Regions from separate parts of the Streptomyces parvus genome, predicted to be linked through region 2. Evidence: predicted binding sites of a transcription regulator. Region 2 holds the regulator's gene; the other holds the start of a gene.
The links. Region 2 encodes HrcA, which represses chaperone genes, less so after heat shock. Its sites were predicted from a motif close to TTNGCACTCNGNNNNNCNGAGTGCNAA; they were not measured.
Positions count from the first base shown of each region.

Region 1: the regulator HrcA is predicted to act here: its motif matches at 3,553-3,579, upstream of groL (chaperonin GroEL).

Region 1 is NZ_CP135079.1:3,836,405-3,844,225, reverse strand. It holds gene RNL97_RS18320 (asparagine synthase-related protein) at 1-911, opposite strand, end outside; gene RNL97_RS18315 (keywimysin-related RiPP) at 962-1,093, opposite strand; gene groL (chaperonin GroEL) at 1,768-3,390, opposite strand; gene RNL97_RS18305 (cold-shock protein) at 3,741-3,947, opposite strand; gene RNL97_RS18300 (MoaD/ThiS family protein) at 4,381-4,659, opposite strand; gene thrC (threonine synthase) at 4,695-5,990, opposite strand; SAM riboswitch class I at 6,009-6,136, opposite strand; gene RNL97_RS18290 (glucosyl-3-phosphoglycerate synthase) at 6,290-7,240, shown strand; gene RNL97_RS18285 (alpha,alpha-trehalose-phosphate synthase (UDP-forming)) at 7,305-7,821, shown strand, end outside.
Region 2 is NZ_CP135079.1:2,015,282-2,023,102, reverse strand. It holds gene RNL97_RS10080 (DUF3097 domain-containing protein) at 14-832, opposite strand; gene RNL97_RS10075 (MBL fold metallo-hydrolase) at 889-1,620, opposite strand; gene hrcA (heat-inducible transcriptional repressor HrcA) at 1,785-2,801, shown strand; gene dnaJ (molecular chaperone DnaJ) at 2,802-3,944, shown strand; gene RNL97_RS10060 (nitronate monooxygenase) at 4,077-5,150, shown strand; gene RNL97_RS10055 (16S rRNA (uracil(1498)-N(3))-methyltransferase) at 5,147-5,893, shown strand; gene RNL97_RS10050 (histidine triad nucleotide-binding protein) at 6,007-6,366, shown strand; gene RNL97_RS10045 (ribonuclease Z) at 6,395-7,306, shown strand; gene RNL97_RS10040 (adenosine deaminase) at 7,337-7,821, shown strand, end outside.

The sequences.
Region 1 (7,821 bases), 1.8 Mb from region 2:
ACCGCCCTGCGCGCCCAGGTCTCGTCCTCGCTGTAGCGGTCCCGGGCGGCCACCGTCAGGAGGGACAGCGACGCGGGGCCGGTCTCCCGGGCGGCGAAGGCGAGGACGGTGGAGTCCAGGCCGCCGGAGAGTTCGCAGCTGATCCGGTCCAGGCCGCCGACATGGGCCCGTACGGAGGCCGCGATGGCGTCCGCGGCCCTGCGGGCCCCCTCCGCCAGGGGCAGTTCCCCGGGCGGCGGCTCCCACCAGCGGTGCTCCGCGGGATGGGGGACGGCGGCCGTGCCCGGTACTGCGACGGGCAGGGCCAGGCCGTACCCGGCGCCGGTCTCGTGGACGCCCCGCCACACGGCGCGGCGGCTCAGGGGGTGCGGCAGGAAGTCCAGCAGCCGGAGCGCCAGCGCGCTCTCGTCCAGGGGGGCGCCGATCAGGCGGGCCAGGACGGCGGGGCGGTCGGAGGCGATGGTTCCGGCCGCGGGGTGCCGGGCGTGGTAGATGCGGCGGAGTCCGGTGGCGGTGCCCCGGATCCAGCTCTCCCCGGACAGCCGGGCGACCACGTGGTAGAGGCCGGGCAGCCGGGCGAGGCGGCGCTCCAGGCCGGTCCGGTCGCGGGCGCCTTCCAGGATCCGGGCGAGCACGGCCTCGGGGACGCGGTCCGGGCCGATGAGGACGAGGGCGTCCTCGCCTCGCGCGAGGTGGCTGACCCTGCGCACCAGCGGACGGGCGACGACCCAGGGCCGGCCCGAGGGATGGGCGACGGTCAGGGTGTCGCCCGCCTCCCGGGCGGGCCCGGTGGCTTCCGGCGCGGAGGACCGCCCGGCGGCCGCTTCCGGCACGGGAAGCTGCCCGGCCGCTGCCGCTCCCGCCGCGCTGTCCGGCAGGACGACGAAGTAGTCACGCAACTGACCGGGCATCTTCACCTTTCGGAAGTTCTCACGCGCTGCGCAGGGATCGGATCGGCGGATCAGATGATGCGCCGGGTCCAGTACTCCTTGTACGAGCCGACGAAGTAGCCGGCGGTCTTCTTCGAGAAGTCGCCCTGCTGGTGCATCGACGGCTTCACGTAAGCCTTCTTCTGCTGCTTCTGCTGCTTCATGACACCTTCCCTTCTGCGCGGTTGACGACCGTTATGCCCAAAGGGCTCTGCATAACTGGAGTTATTGGTGCGACTGGTGTTCACCCTGCGAACACCAGAGCCATCATGTCCGGCTGTTGAACCGGTACGCATGATTCCGACTTACCGTGCGAAGTTGGCCGGATAGCGCGAGCGCCGAGATCGGGGGCGGGCCGATTCGGGATACCGCGGCCCCCGGCCGGGGCAACCCTCCGACCGCCCTGTGCAGTCGCACACGACCCGGGCGGGGGCGCTCGGTGGACTGGACCAATGACTGAAGGCGCCGCCGGGCCGGGCGGTGAGCTGGCACGACGGGGAGCGGCCGTCGGCGGACCCGGCGAACCGGCGGGAACGGGCCTCGGCGCGGGCTCCACGGCCGCTCTACCCCAGGGACCGCGGGCGCGCCACCGCCCTCGGCACAGTCGCGCCGGAAAGTGCTGCCGTACGGGAGCGGCCGCGGCAAGTGGTCATTCGGCCACGCGGTCCCCGCGCGACCGACCGGCCGCACCCCCTCACGCCATCGTCCCCGGGGCCCGGGCACGGCCCCGGGGAACCCGGACACGCCACAGGGGCGGCATCCCCCGTGAAGGAGATGCCGCCCCTGTGGGACGTACGCGGAGCTTCGATCGATCGACCCGGCGTGAACCGGGAGCCGATCAGAAGTCCATGTCACCGCCCGGCATGCCGCCCGGAGCGGCCGCGCCGGCCTTCTCGGGCTTGTCGGCGATGACGGCCTCGGTGGTGAGGAACAGCGCGGCGATGGACGCGGCGTTCTGCAGGGCGGAGCGCGTGACCTTCGCCGGGTCGAGGATGCCCTCGGCGATCATGTCGACGTACTCGCCGGTCGCGGCGTTGAGGCCGTGACCGATCGGCAGGTTGCGGACCTTCTCCACGACGACGCCACCCTCCAGACCACCGTTGACGGCGATCTGCTTGAGCGGGGCCTCCAGCGCGAGCTTCACGGCGTTGGCGCCGGTCGCCTCGTCGCCCGTGAGGTCGAGCTTCTCGAAGACGGCCGAGGCCTGGAGCAGAGCCACGCCACCACCGGCGACGATGCCCTCCTCGACGGCGGCCTTGGCGTTGCGCACCGCGTCCTCGATGCGGTGCTTGCGCTCCTTGAGCTCCACCTCGGTGGCGGCGCCGGCCTTGATGACGGCCACGCCGCCGGCCAGCTTCGCGAGGCGCTCCTGGAGCTTCTCGCGGTCGTAGTCCGAGTCGGAGTTCTCGATCTCGGCTCGGATCTGGTTGACGCGGCCCTGAACCTGGTCGCTGTCACCGGCGCCGTCGACGATCGTCGTCTCGTCCTTGGTGATGACGACCTTGCGGGCGCGGCCGAGCAGGTCCAGGCCGGCGTTCTCCAGCTTGAGACCGACCTCCTCGGAGATCACGGTGCCGCCGGTGAGGATGGCGATGTCCGCGAGCATGGCCTTGCGGCGGTCGCCGAAGCCCGGAGCCTTGACGGCGACGGACTTGAACGTGCCCTTGATCTTGTTGACGACCAGGGTGGAGAGCGCCTCGCCCTCGACGTCCTCGGCGATGATCAGCAGGGGCTTGCCCGACTGCATGACCTTCTCCAGCAGCGGGATCAGGTCCTTGACGCTGCCGATCTTCGAGTTGACGATCAGGATGTACGGGTCGTCGAGCGACGCCTCCATACGCTCCATGTCGGTGGCGAAGTACGCCGAGATGTAGCCCTTGTCGAAGCGCATACCCTCGGTGAGCTCCAGCTCCAGACCGAAGGTCTGGGACTCCTCGACGGTGATGACGCCTTCCTTGCCGACCTTGTCCATCGCCTCGGCGATCTTGGCGCCGATCTCGGTGTCGGCGGCGGAGATGGAGGCGGTCGAAGCGATCTGCTCCTTGGTCTCCACGTCCTTGGCCTGCTCCAGCAGAGCGGCGGAGACGGCCTCGACGGCCTTCTCGATACCGCGCTTGAGGGCCATCGGGTTGGCGCCGGCGGCTACGTTGCGCAGACCCTCGCGGACGAGGGCCTGGGCGAGAACGGTGGCGGTGGTCGTACCGTCGCCGGCGACGTCGTCCGTCTTCTTGGCGACCTCCTTGACCAGCTCCGCACCGATCTTCTCGTACGGGTCCTCGAGCTCGATCTCCTTGGCGATGGAAACACCATCGTTGGTGATCGTGGGCGCGCCCCACTTCTTCTCGAGGACGACGTTGCGGCCCTTGGGGCCGAGGGTGACCTTGACGGCGTCGGCGAGCTGGTTCATCCCGCGCTCGAGACCGCGCCGTGCCTCCTCGTCGAACGCGATGATCTTGGCCATGTGAAGTGGTCCTCCCGGACAGGGGTGGATTTCTCCGGACCGGGAGGCGCCCGCGACGGACGGCCTGCGCGTGCGATGGTTCCTTGCCCCATCGCACCTGCGGGCCTCACCGGCCCGATCCAAGTTCTGTCACTCTCACCTGGAGAGTGCTAACGCCAATGATTAGCACTCGACCCCCGAGAGTGCAAGCGCCTTCGGCCAGTGCCCGCCATGCGGTCGAGGGGCGCGAAGCCCTGCCGGTACCGGGTCGCGGCCGCCGCCCGCACCCGGACGCGCGTAGGGCCCGATCCCCTGATCCCGGGGTCGGGCCCTACGTGCGTGAGTGGTGTCGTCGGACGACCGCGCCGAGCTCAGCCGACGGCGAGCTTGACCATGTCGGCCTGGGGCCCCTTCTGGCCCTGCGAGATCTCGAATTCAACTCGCTGACCCTCTTCGAGGGTGCGGTACCCGTCCATCTGGATCGCGCTGTAGTGGACGAAAACATCCGCACCACCGTCGACCGCGATGAAGCCGTACCCCTTCTCCGCGTTGAACCACTTGACGGTGCCCTGAGCCATGCCTAACTCCCCTATTACTGGCCCTTGCACGGGACCGCACTTCGCGGCCCCGGGTCGGAACTCACCCTCCGACAGGAGAGGGTGCGCGGCGCCGCAGCGCGTCGACCGCGGCCGAATGTATCCGCCCAACTGCCCTCTGCAACAGGTCAATCGGACGAGAATTCTGAGCCCGGAGGAACACGCGAATATGCGGGTTTGCTGAGATTTACGGGCAAGTCGGGCCAGGCAAAGGGCACTTATGCCACAAGAGGTTCACGCACTTTGGCTGCTTCTTATCGGGGCCGGGCGCATTCTCATATGCGGGCGGCACGGGCAGCGGATGGGCCTTCCCCAACTGTACCGCGCTCAACCATGCAGAATTGCCCCCTCCGCTTCTCTCGCGGAGGGGGCAACGGGGGTCACACGCAGGTGCGGTGGGGACTCACCGGGCGGTTCAGCAGCCGCCGGCCACCGCGGGGATGATCGAGACGCCGGCGCCGTCCGGGGTGGCCGCGTCCAGACCCCCCTCGAAGCGCACGTCGTCGTCGTTGACGTACACGTTCACGAAGCGGCGCAGCTTGCCCTGGTCGTCCAGGACGCGGGCGGCGATGCCCGGGTGGTCCTTCTCCAGGGACTCGATGACCTCGGAGAGCTTCGCGCCCTCCGCCGGGACCTCGGCCTGGCCGCCCGTGTACGTACGGAGGATGGTGGGGATGCGGACCTTGACGCTCATGGTGGTGCCCTTCTTCCTTCGTTGCGGGGTGGTCGTCAGGCGGTGCCGAGGCCCGCGGCGCGGAACGCGTCCAGGCTCGGCTTGATCGTGGCCGTGGCCTGGGAGGTGGCCGAGACCGCGTCGAGCGTCTTGAGGCCGTCACCGGTGTTGACGACGACGGTGGTGAGCGTCGGGTCGATGGCACCGGCCTCGATGAGCTTCTTCGTCACGCCGAGCGTCACCCCGCCCGCCGTCTCGCCGAAGATGCCCTCGGTGCGGGCCAGCAGCTTGATCGCGTCGACGACCTGCTCGTCGGTGACGTCCTCCACCGCGCCGCCGGTGCGCCGGGCGATGTCGAGGACGTAGGGGCCGTCGGCCGGGTTGCCGATGGCCAGCGACTTGGCGATGGTGTTCGGCTTCTGGGGCCGGACGACGTCGTGACCGGCCTTGAAGGCCGTGGAGACCGGGGAGCAGCCCTCGGCCTGGGCGCCGAAGATCTTGTACGGCCGGTCCTCGACCAGGCCGAGCCTGATCAGCTCCTGGAGGCCCTTGTCGATCTTCGTGAGCTGCGAGCCGGACGCGATCGGGATGACGATCTGGTCGGGCAGCCGCCAGCCGAGCTGCTCGCAGATCTCGTACGCCAGCGTCTTGGAGCCCTCGCCGTAGTACGGGCGGAGGTTGACGTTGACGAAGCCCCAGCCCTCGCCGAGCGGGTCGCCGATGAGCTCGGAGCAGAAGCGGTTGACGTCGTCGTAGTTGCCCTCGATACCGACCAGTTCACCGCCGTACACCGCGGCCATGACGACCTTGCCCTGCTCCAGGTCGTGCGGGATGAACACGCAGGAGCGCAGTCCGGCGCGGGCGGCGGCGGCGCCGACGGCTCCGGCCAGGTTGCCCGTGGAGGAGCAGGAGAGGGTGGTGAAACCGAAGGCGCGGGCGGCCTCGACGGCGATCGCGACGACGCGGTCCTTGAAGGAGTGCGTCGGGTTGCCGGAGTCGTCCTTCACGTACAGGCCGCCGGTGACGCCCAGCTCACGGGCGAGGTTGTCGGCCTTGACCAGCTTGGTGAAGCCGGGGTTCAGGTTGGGCTTGTCCGCGACGTCGGCGGGGACGGGCAGCAGCGGGGCGTAGCGCCAGATGTTGTCCGGACCGGCCTCGATGCGCTTGCGCAGCTCCTCGGGCGAGCCGGCGGGCAGGTCGTAGGCCACTTCGAGCGGCCCGAAACAGGACGCACAGGCGAAAAGGGGGCCGAGCTCGAAACGCTCGCCGCACTCGCGGCAGGAAAGCGCCGCGGCGGGACCGAGGTCCGGGGAAGCGGTGGTGGCATTACCTGCGACGGTCTGAACAGCCATGATGGCGGAGGCCCTTTCTCCTCATCTTCCTCACGACGCATTTCGCCGCAAGACGGAATTGGCACCTTCCCCACCGTGACCTCGCGGTCGGCAGGAGGGTTGCCGGGACTTCAACGGGCCGTTCCCTCAGTCCCTCTGGATGAGCTCTATGGCGCTGGATCTTCGATCCAGGCGTTTATGTGCGGTCCGACCCCGACATGCGACGGCCCTCCGCGTTGTTCAAGACTGTAACCGAAGCACCGGACCGTTGAGATAGTCGTCCGAACCGCGAGATGGATCACACACAGGGAGTGCCGACCGTGCTCGAAGAGGTGGAACGCTGGCTGACCAGGCGTTCCTGGTCGTCCGGCGACCGCCCGCCGCACCAGCTCACCGACGCCCGGGCCGCCGACCCGCGGGGCACGTCCGTGAGCGTGGTCCTGCCCGCGCTGAACGAGGAGGCCACGGTCGGCGCGATCGTGGCGACGATCCGCCGCGAGCTGATGGAGAAGGTCCGGCTCGTCGACGAACTCGTGGTGATCGACTCCGGCTCCACCGACGCCACCGCGGCCGTGGCCCGGGCGGCGGGCGCGCGCGTGGTCCACCGGGACGCGATCCTGCCCCGGATCCCGGCGCTGCCCGGCAAGGGCGAGGTGCTGTGGCGCTCGCTCCTGGTGACCAGCGGCGAGATCGTGTGCTTCGTGGACGCCGACCTCAAGGACTTCTCGGCGGACTTCGTCTCGGGGACGGTCGGCCCCCTGCTCACCGATCCCGCCGTCCAGTTCGTCAAGGCGATGTACGACCGCCCGCTCGGCGACAGCGCAGGCCAGGGCGGCCGGGTCACTGAACTGGTGGCACGCCCGCTGCTCAATCTGCACTGGCCGCAGCTGGCCGGTTTCGTGCAGCCGCTGGGCGGTGAGTACGCGGTGCGCCGGTCCCTGCTGGAGCGGCTGCCGTTCCCGGTCGGTTACGGAGTGGAGCTGGGGCTGCTCGTGGACGCGCTGCACACCGTGGGCCTGGACGCGCTGGGCCAGGTCGACGTCGGCGTGCGCAGACACCGCCACCAGGACGGGCAGGCGCTGGGCCGGATGGCGGCGGCCATCTACCGCACGGCGCAGCTGCGGCTCTCCCGGGGCCATCTGGTGCGCCCGGCGCTGACCCAGTTCGAGCGCGGCGAGGACGGCTTCGTGCCGCGCACCCATGCGGTGGACACGGAGGAGAGGCCGCCGATGCGGGAGATCGCGGAGTACGCGCGGCGCCACGCGGCGTGAGGCAGTGGGCCGCGTGACCCTCTGAGGCGTTTGGCGGCTTCCCCCACGGGCTAGGTTCCGCTACATGGTCACCGAGCATGCCGAAGCCACCGCCCCGTCCACCGCCCAGGTCCTCGTCGCGTCCAACCGCGGCCCGATCACGTACACGCTCGGCGAGGGCGGGACGCTCGACGCCAAGCGCGGCGGCGGCGGTCTCGTCTCCGGGCTGAGCGCCGTCGACGACAAACTGTGGGTCTGCGCGGCCCTCGGCGACGGGGACCGCGAGGCGGTGCGCCGCGGGGTCGGCGAGCCGGGCGTCCGGATGCTGGACATCGACGCCGAGGTGCACGCCGACGCGTACAACGGCATCGCGAACTCCGTGCTGTGGTTCGTCCACCACCTGCTCTACCAGACCCCCGTCGAGCCGGTCTTCGACACGGAGTTCCGGCGGCAGTGGGCGGCGTACGAGACGTACAACCGGGCCTTCGCGGAGGCGCTGGCGGAGGAGGCGGGGCCGGGGGCGGCGGTCCTCGTCCAGGACTACCACCTGGCCCTGGTCCCCGGCATGCTCCGCGAACTGCGGCCGGACCTGAAGATCGGCC
Region 2 (7,821 bases):
CGGCCCGGGGACATCAGTCCGGAAGGGTGACGAAGTCGATCAATTCCTCTACCCGGCCCAGCAGTTGGGGTTCCAGGTCCTTGTAGCTGCGGACCTTCGACAGAATGTGCTGCCAGGCGGCCCCGGTGTTCTCCGGCCACCCCAGCGCCCGGCACACACCCGTCTTCCAGTCCTGGCCCCTCGGCACCACCGGCCAGGCGTCGATCCCCACCGAGGACGGCTTCACCGCCTCCCACACGTCGATGTAGGGGTGCCCCACCACCAGCACGTGGTCACCGGTCACCTGAGCCGCGATCCGGGACTCCTTGGAGCCGGGCACCAGATGGTCCACCAGCACCCCGAGCCGCGCGTCCGGCCCCGGCCCGAACTCCCCGACGATCGCCGGAAGGTCGTCGACGCCCTCCAGGTACTCCACGACCACGCCCTCGATGCGCAGGTCGTCGCCCCACACCCGCTCCACCAGTTCCGCGTCGTGCCGGCCCTCCACGTAGATCCGCCCGGCCCGCGCCACCCGGGCCCGCGCGCCGGGCACCGCCACCGATCCGGATGCCGTACGCGTGGGGCGCACCGGACCGCCGGGACCCGGGCGCACCAGCGTGACGACCTTGCCCTCCAGCAGGAAGCCGCGCGGTTCCATCGGGAACACCCGGTGCTTGCCGAACCGGTCCTCCAGGGTCACCGTCGGCCCCTGGGCCGTCTTCTCGCAGCGGATCACCGCCCCGCAGAAGCCGGTGGCGACCTCCTCCACGACCAGATCGGGTTCGGCGGGCACCTCGGGCACGGGGGCGGACCGCTTCCACGGCGGGGTCAGGTCCGGCTGGTAGCTGCGCATGGCCCGACGATAATCGGCCCGCCGCCGTGAAGAACCTCACGCCGCCGCGGAGATCCTCACACCATCGCGAACCGCTCCGCCAGCGCCGCCCGTTGTGCCCGGACGAACGCCGCGTCCACCACCGCCCCGTGCCCCGGTACGTACAGCGCGTCCTCGCCCCCCAGCTCCAGCAGCCTCTCCAGCGCGGCCGGCCAGCGCGCGGGGACCGCGTCCGGGCCCGCCTGCGGATCGCCCGACTCCTCGACCAGATCGCCGCAGAGCACCACCGGAGGCTCGCCGTCCGAGCCCGGCACCAGCACCGCGAGGTCGTGGCTGCTGTGGGCGGGGCCGAGATCGGCCAGCAGCACCCGGCGGCCGCCGCCCAGGTCGAGCCTCCGCTCGCCGCACACCTCGTGGTGCGGGACCACCAGCGTGTCCGCCGACCGGGCCGCCTCGTCCTCGCCGACGCCATGGCGCACGGCCGACGCGTACAGCCCCTGCTCCTCCTCCCGCAGCAGGGCGGTCAGGCCCGCGGAGCCGTACACCCGCACCCCGGCGAACGCCGCCGTGCCCAGCACATGATCGAAATGGGGGTGGCTCAGTGCGATATGCGTCACCCTGCGTCCGAGCAGCGCCTCGGCCTGCCGCCGCAGTTCCACGCCCTCGCGCAGGGTCGAACCCGTGTCGTACAGCAGCACCCCCTCCGCACCGGCGACCAGCGCGACGGTGGCGTCCCAGCCCGGGAGCCGCCGCCGGCCGACACCGTTGCCCAACCGCTCCCACCCGAAGTCTTCCCAAGCGACGTCCATACCAGGACGCTATCGGCAACGACCTGCGCGGTCCCGTGGCGGTGCGGCCGGTCGCCCTTGCCCAGGCCCCACCCCACCCCCGTACACTGACGACGGGATTGCTGGCACTCGTACGCGCCGAGTGCCAGTCGGAGACCGGAGACATACATCTGGAGGTGTGCGCGATGCTGAGCGAACGCAGACTCGAAGTGCTGCGCGCCATCGTCCAGGACTACGTCGGCACCGAGGAGCCCGTCGGCTCCAAGGCGCTGACCGAGCGGCACCGGCTGGGAGTCTCGCCTGCCACCGTCCGCAACGACATGGCGGTGCTGGAGGACGAGGGCTTCATCGCCCAGCCGCACACGAGCGCGGGGCGCATCCCCACCGACAAGGGGTACCGCCTCTTCGTCGACAAGCTCGCGGGCGTCAAGCCGCTGTCCTCGCCCGAGCGCCGGGCCATCCAGAACTTCCTCGACGGCGCGGTCGACCTCGACGACGTGGTCGGCCGGACGGTGCGGCTGCTCGCGCAGCTGACCCGGCAGGTCGCGGTCGTGCAGTACCCCTCGCTCACCCGCTCGACGGTGCGGCACGTGGAGCTGCTCTCGCTCGCCCCCGCCCGGTTGATGCTCGTCCTGATCACGGACACCGGCCGGGTCGAACAGCGTATGATCGACTGCCCTGCGCCGTTCGGTGAGACATCGCTCGCGGATCTGCGGGCCCGGCTCAACAGCCGGGTCGTCGGACGCCGCTTCGCGGATGTCCCGCGCCTGGTGCAGGAGCTGCCGGAATCCTTCGACAGCGAGGACCGGGGGACGGTTTCCACGGTTCTTTCCACCCTCCTCGAAACCCTGGTCGAGGAGACGGAGGAGCGGCTGATGATCGGCGGCACCTCCAACCTCACCCGCTTCGGACACGACTTCCCGGTGATGATCCGGCCGGTGCTGGAAGCACTGGAGGAGCAGGTCGTCCTGTTGAAGCTGCTCGGTGAGGCCACGGACTCCGGCATGACCGTACGGATCGGGCACGAGAACGCCCACGAGGGGCTCAACTCCACGTCCGTCGTCGCGGTCGGCTACGGTTCGGGCGACGAGGCAGTCGCCAAACTCGGCGTGGTCGGACCGACCCGCATGGACTACCCCGGAACGATGGGAGCGGTACGCGCAGTGGCACGTTACGTCGGACAGATCCTGGCGGAGTCGTAAGTGGCCACGGACTACTACGCCGTACTCGGCGTGCGCCGCGACGCATCTCAGGACGAGATCAAGAAGGCATTCCGTCGGCTCGCCCGCGAGCTGCACCCGGATGTCAACCCGGACCCGAAGACCCAGGAGCGGTTCAAGGAGATCAACGCCGCTTACGAGGTGCTCTCCGACCCGCAGAAGAAGCAGGTCTACGACCTCGGCGGCGACCCGCTCTCCGCGAACGGCGGAGGCGGCGGCGGTGCGGGCGGTTTCGGAGCCGGCGGCTTCGGCAACTTCTCCGACATCATGGACGCCTTCTTCGGCAACGCCGCGCAGCGCGGGCCCCGTTCGCGGACCCGGCGCGGCCAGGACGCCATGATCCGGCTGGAGATCGACCTCAACGAGGCGGCCTTCGGCACCACCAAGGACATCCAGGTCGACACGGCCGTCGTCTGCAACACCTGCAGCGGCGAGGGCGCGGCCCCCGGCACCTCGGCCCAGACCTGTGACATGTGTCGCGGACGCGGTGAGGTCTCGCAGGTCACCCGGTCCTTCCTGGGCCAGGTCATGACCTCGCGGCCCTGCCCGCAGTGCCAGGGCTTCGGCACCGTCGTGCCCACCCCGTGCCCCGAGTGCGCCGGCGACGGCCGCATCCGCTCGCGCCGCACGCTCACGGTCAAGATCCCCGCGGGCGTCGACAACGGCACCCGCATCCAGCTCGCCGGAGAGGGCGAGGTCGGCCCCGGCGGCGGCCCGCCCGGCGACCTGTACGTGGAGATCCACGAGCTGCCGCACTCCGTCTTCCAGCGGCGCGGCGACGACCTGCACTGCACGGTCACCATCCCCATGACGGCCGCGGCCCTCGGCACCAAGTGCCCGCTGGAGACGCTGGACGGCCTGGAGGAGATCGACATCCGGCCCGGCACCCAGTCCGGCCAGTCCGTGCCCCTGCACGGACGCGGGATCACGCATCTGCGCGGTGGCGGCCGGGGCGACCTGATCGTGCACGTCGAGGTGATCACCCCGTCCAAACTCGACCCCGAGCAGGAGCGGCTGCTGCGGGAGCTGGCCGTTCTGCGCGGTGAGGAGCGACCCCTGGGTCAATTCCAGCCAGGTCAGCAGGGTCTCTTCTCCCGTCTGAAGGACGCGTTCAACGGCCGCTGAACCGCTTTTGGCCTTTCGCCGCACCGCCCGCCGGTTCTCCACCGGCGGGCGGTGCGGCGTTCGGCGGGAGAACCGGTCAGCCCGTCGGCTGGCTGATTCGGCCCCGTGCGCGGGACGTGGCACGATGCGCACATGTCCTCCGAGTTGACCGATCTCTGCCGGTATCCGATCGTGCAGGCCCCCATGGCGGGCGGCGCGTCCGGACCCCAGCTCGCCGGGGCCGTCGCCGAAGCCGGCGGGCTCGGATTCCTGGCCGCCGGGTACAAGACGGCGGACGGGATGTACAACGAGATCAAACAGCTCCGCCGGCTCACCTCCGGCCCGTTCGGCGTCAACCTCTTCATGCCGCAGCCCGCGCTCGCCGACCCCAGCGCCGTCGAGGTCTACCGCCACCAGCTCGCCGGCGAGGCCGCCTGGTACGAGACCCCGCTCGGCGACCCGGACAGCAGCGGCGACGACGGCTACGAGGCGAAGGTCGCGATCCTGCTGGACGATCCGGTCCCGGTCGTCTCCTTCACCTTCGGCTGTCCCGCCCGGGACACTCTGGACGCCTTCGCCCGCGCGGGTACGCACACCGTCGTCACGGTCACCTCCGCCGAGGAGGCCCAGAGCGCCCAGTGGGCGGGCGCCGACACCGTCTGCGTCCAGGGCGTCGAGGCGGGCGGCCACCAGTCCACCCACCGCGACGACCCGCAGCTCGACCAGACCGGCACCGGGCTGCTCTCCCTCGTCGCCCAGGTCCGCGAGACCGTGCAGATCCCGATCGTCGCCACCGGCGGCCTGATGCGCGGCTCCCAGATCGCCGCCGTCCTCGCGGCGGGCGCGGACGCCGCCCAGCTCGGCACCGCCTTCCTGGTCTGCCCCGAGTCCGGCGCGCACCCGCTGCACAAGCAGGCCCTGACCAACCCCCTGTTCGTCCGCACCGAGCTGACCCGCGCCTTCTCCGGGCGGCCCGCCCGCGGTCTGGTCAACCGCTTCGTCCGCGAACACGGCCCGTACGCCCCCGCCGCCTACCCCCAGGTCCACTACGTCACCAGCGGGCTGCGCCGGGCCGCAGCCAAGGCCGGGGACGCCCAGGGCATGGCCCTGTGGGCCGGACAGGGCCACCGGATGGCCCGCGAACTGCCCGCAGGCGAGCTGGTCGAGCTGCTCGCCGCCGAACTGGAGGCCGCCCGGGCGGCCCTGAGCATGAGGAGCCCCCGGTGACCGCACCGGTCTTCGTCGTCGAACGGATGCCCACCGGCACGGAGTTCGTCCTGGACGGCCCCGAGGGACGGCACGCCGTCTCCGTCAAGCGGCTCCAGCCGGGCGAGGACGTCGTCCTCACCGACGGAGTCGGCCGCTGGGCCGAGGGCGTCGTCCGCTCCGCCGAGGGCAAGGACCGCCTCACCGTCACGCTCCACGCGGGCGTCCGGGAGGAGCCGGGGCCCGCGCCCCGGATCACCGTCGTCCAGGCGCTCCCCAAGGGCGACCGGGGCGAGCTGGCCGTCGAGACGATGACCGAGACCGGCGTCGACGCGATCGTGCCCTGGCAGGCCGCCCGCTGCATCACCCAGTGGAAGGGCGACCGGGGCGCGAAGGCCCTGGCGAAGTGGCGCAGCACGGCACGCGAGGCGGGCAAGCAGTCCCGCCGGGTGCGGTTCCCCGAGGTGGCCGAGGCCATGACGACCAAGCAGGTCGCGGCCCTGCTCGCCGGAGCCGACTTCGCCGGGGTCCTCCACGAGGACCGCGACCACGACAGCACCCCGCTCGCCACCGCCGACCTCCCCGCCGAGGGCACGATCGTGCTCGTCGTCGGCCCCGAGGGCGGCGTCTCCTCGCAGGAGCTGACCGCCTTCGCCGAGGCGGGCGCCCGCCCCTACCGGCTGGGCCGCAGCGTACTGCGTACGTCCACGGCGGGGACGGCGGCGACGGCACTGCTGCTGGGACGCACCGGCCGCTGGGGATGAGCTGCTGCCGGCACGCACCGGCCGCCGGGGCAGAACGAGGCCCGGCGGCCCGGCGATAGCATGCCCCTGTACTGATCACCACGGATCACCAGCGAACGAGGAGGCCCGGCGCCATGGCGGGAGAGCCGCAGTCCGACTGCCTGTTCTGCAAGATCGTCTCGGGGGACATCCCGGCGACCATCGTCCGCGAGAGCGAGACCACCGTCGCCTTCCGCGACATCAACCCGCAGGCCCCGACCCACGTCCTGGTCATCCCCAAGGTCCACTACCCGGACGCCGCCTCCCTCGCCGCCGCCGAACCGAGGATCGCCGCCGACGTGCTGACCGAGGCCGGAGCGGTCGCCGCCGACGAGAAGATCGACTCCACCGGCTACCGGGTCATCTTCAACACCGGTTCCGGCGCCGGCCAGACCGTCTTCCACGCGCACGCCCACGTCCTGGGCGGCCGCGGCCTCCAGTGGCCCCCCGGATAGCCCCCTCGCAGCGCAGGAGCGTTTCCCCATGTCCGTACGCGAGCTGGTGGTGCTCGGCACCGCCAGCCAGGTCCCCACCCGTCACCGCAACCACAACGGCTATCTGCTGCGCTGGGACGGCGAGGGCATCCTCTTCGATCCCGGTGAGGGCACCCAGCGCCAGATGCTGCGGGCCGGGGTCGCCGCGCACGACATCCACCGGATCTGCGTCACCCACTTCCACGGCGACCACTCCCTCGGGCTCGCCGGGGTGATCCAGCGCATCAACCTGGACCAGGTGCCGCATCCGGTGACCGCCCACTACCCGGCGAGCGGACAGCACTTCTTCGACCGGCTGCGGTACGCCACCGCCTACCGCGAGACCGTCGAGCTGGACCGGGCGCCGGTCGCCGGTGACGGCGGAATCCTCGCCACCACCCCCGCGTACACCCTCGACAGCCACCGGCTCTCGCACCCCGTCGAGTCGTACGGCTACCGCCTCACCGAGCCCGACACCCGCCGCATGCTCCCCGCCCTGCTCAAGGAGCACGGCATCGCCGGACCGGACGTGGGCCGCCTCCAGCGCGCGGGCTCCCTCGGCGGCGTCACCCTGGAGCAGGTCTCCGAGCACCGGCGCGGACAGCGGTTCGCGTTCGTCATGGACACCCGCCTCTGCGACGGGGTGTACGCGCTCGCCGAGGGCTGCGACATGCTCGTCATCGAGTCGACCTTCCTCGACGAGGACGGGAGACTCGCCGTGGACCACGGCCACCTGACCGCTGGACAGGCCGCCCGCGTCGCGAAGGAGGCGGGCGTCCGCCACCTCGTGCTGACCCACTTCTCCCAGCGCTACAACGACCCGGAGCTCTTCGAGACCCAGGCCCGCGCCGCCGGGTTCGACGGCGAACTCACCGTCGCCCAGGACCTCATCCGCGTCCCGGTCCCCACCCGGCACCACTGATCCCACCAGCACCACCGTTTGCGAGACACCGTGCACCTCCCCAAGGCAGAACTCCACCTCCACATCGAAGGCACCCTCGAACCCGAGCTCGCCTTCGCCCTCGCGGAACGCAACGGGGTGACCCTGCCGTACGCCACCACCGACGAACTGCGCGCCGCCTACGCGTTCGACGACCTCCAGTCCTTCCTGGACCTCTACTACGCGCTGATGGCCGTCCTGCGCACCGAGGACGACTTCGCCGAACTGGCCGACGCCTACCTCGCCCGCGCCGCCGCCCAGGGCGTCCGGCACGCCGAGATCTTCTTCGACCCGCAGGCCCACACCGCCCGGGGCGTCCCCATCGGCACGGTCATCGAAGGGCTCGGCCGCGCGCTGGAGCGCAGCGAGGAGACCCATGGGATCTCCACCCAGCTGATCCTGTGCTTCCTGCGCGACCTGTCCGCCGAATCGGCCCTCGGCACCCTCGACGCGGCCAAGCCGTATCTGCACCGGATCAGCGCCATCGGCCTGGACTC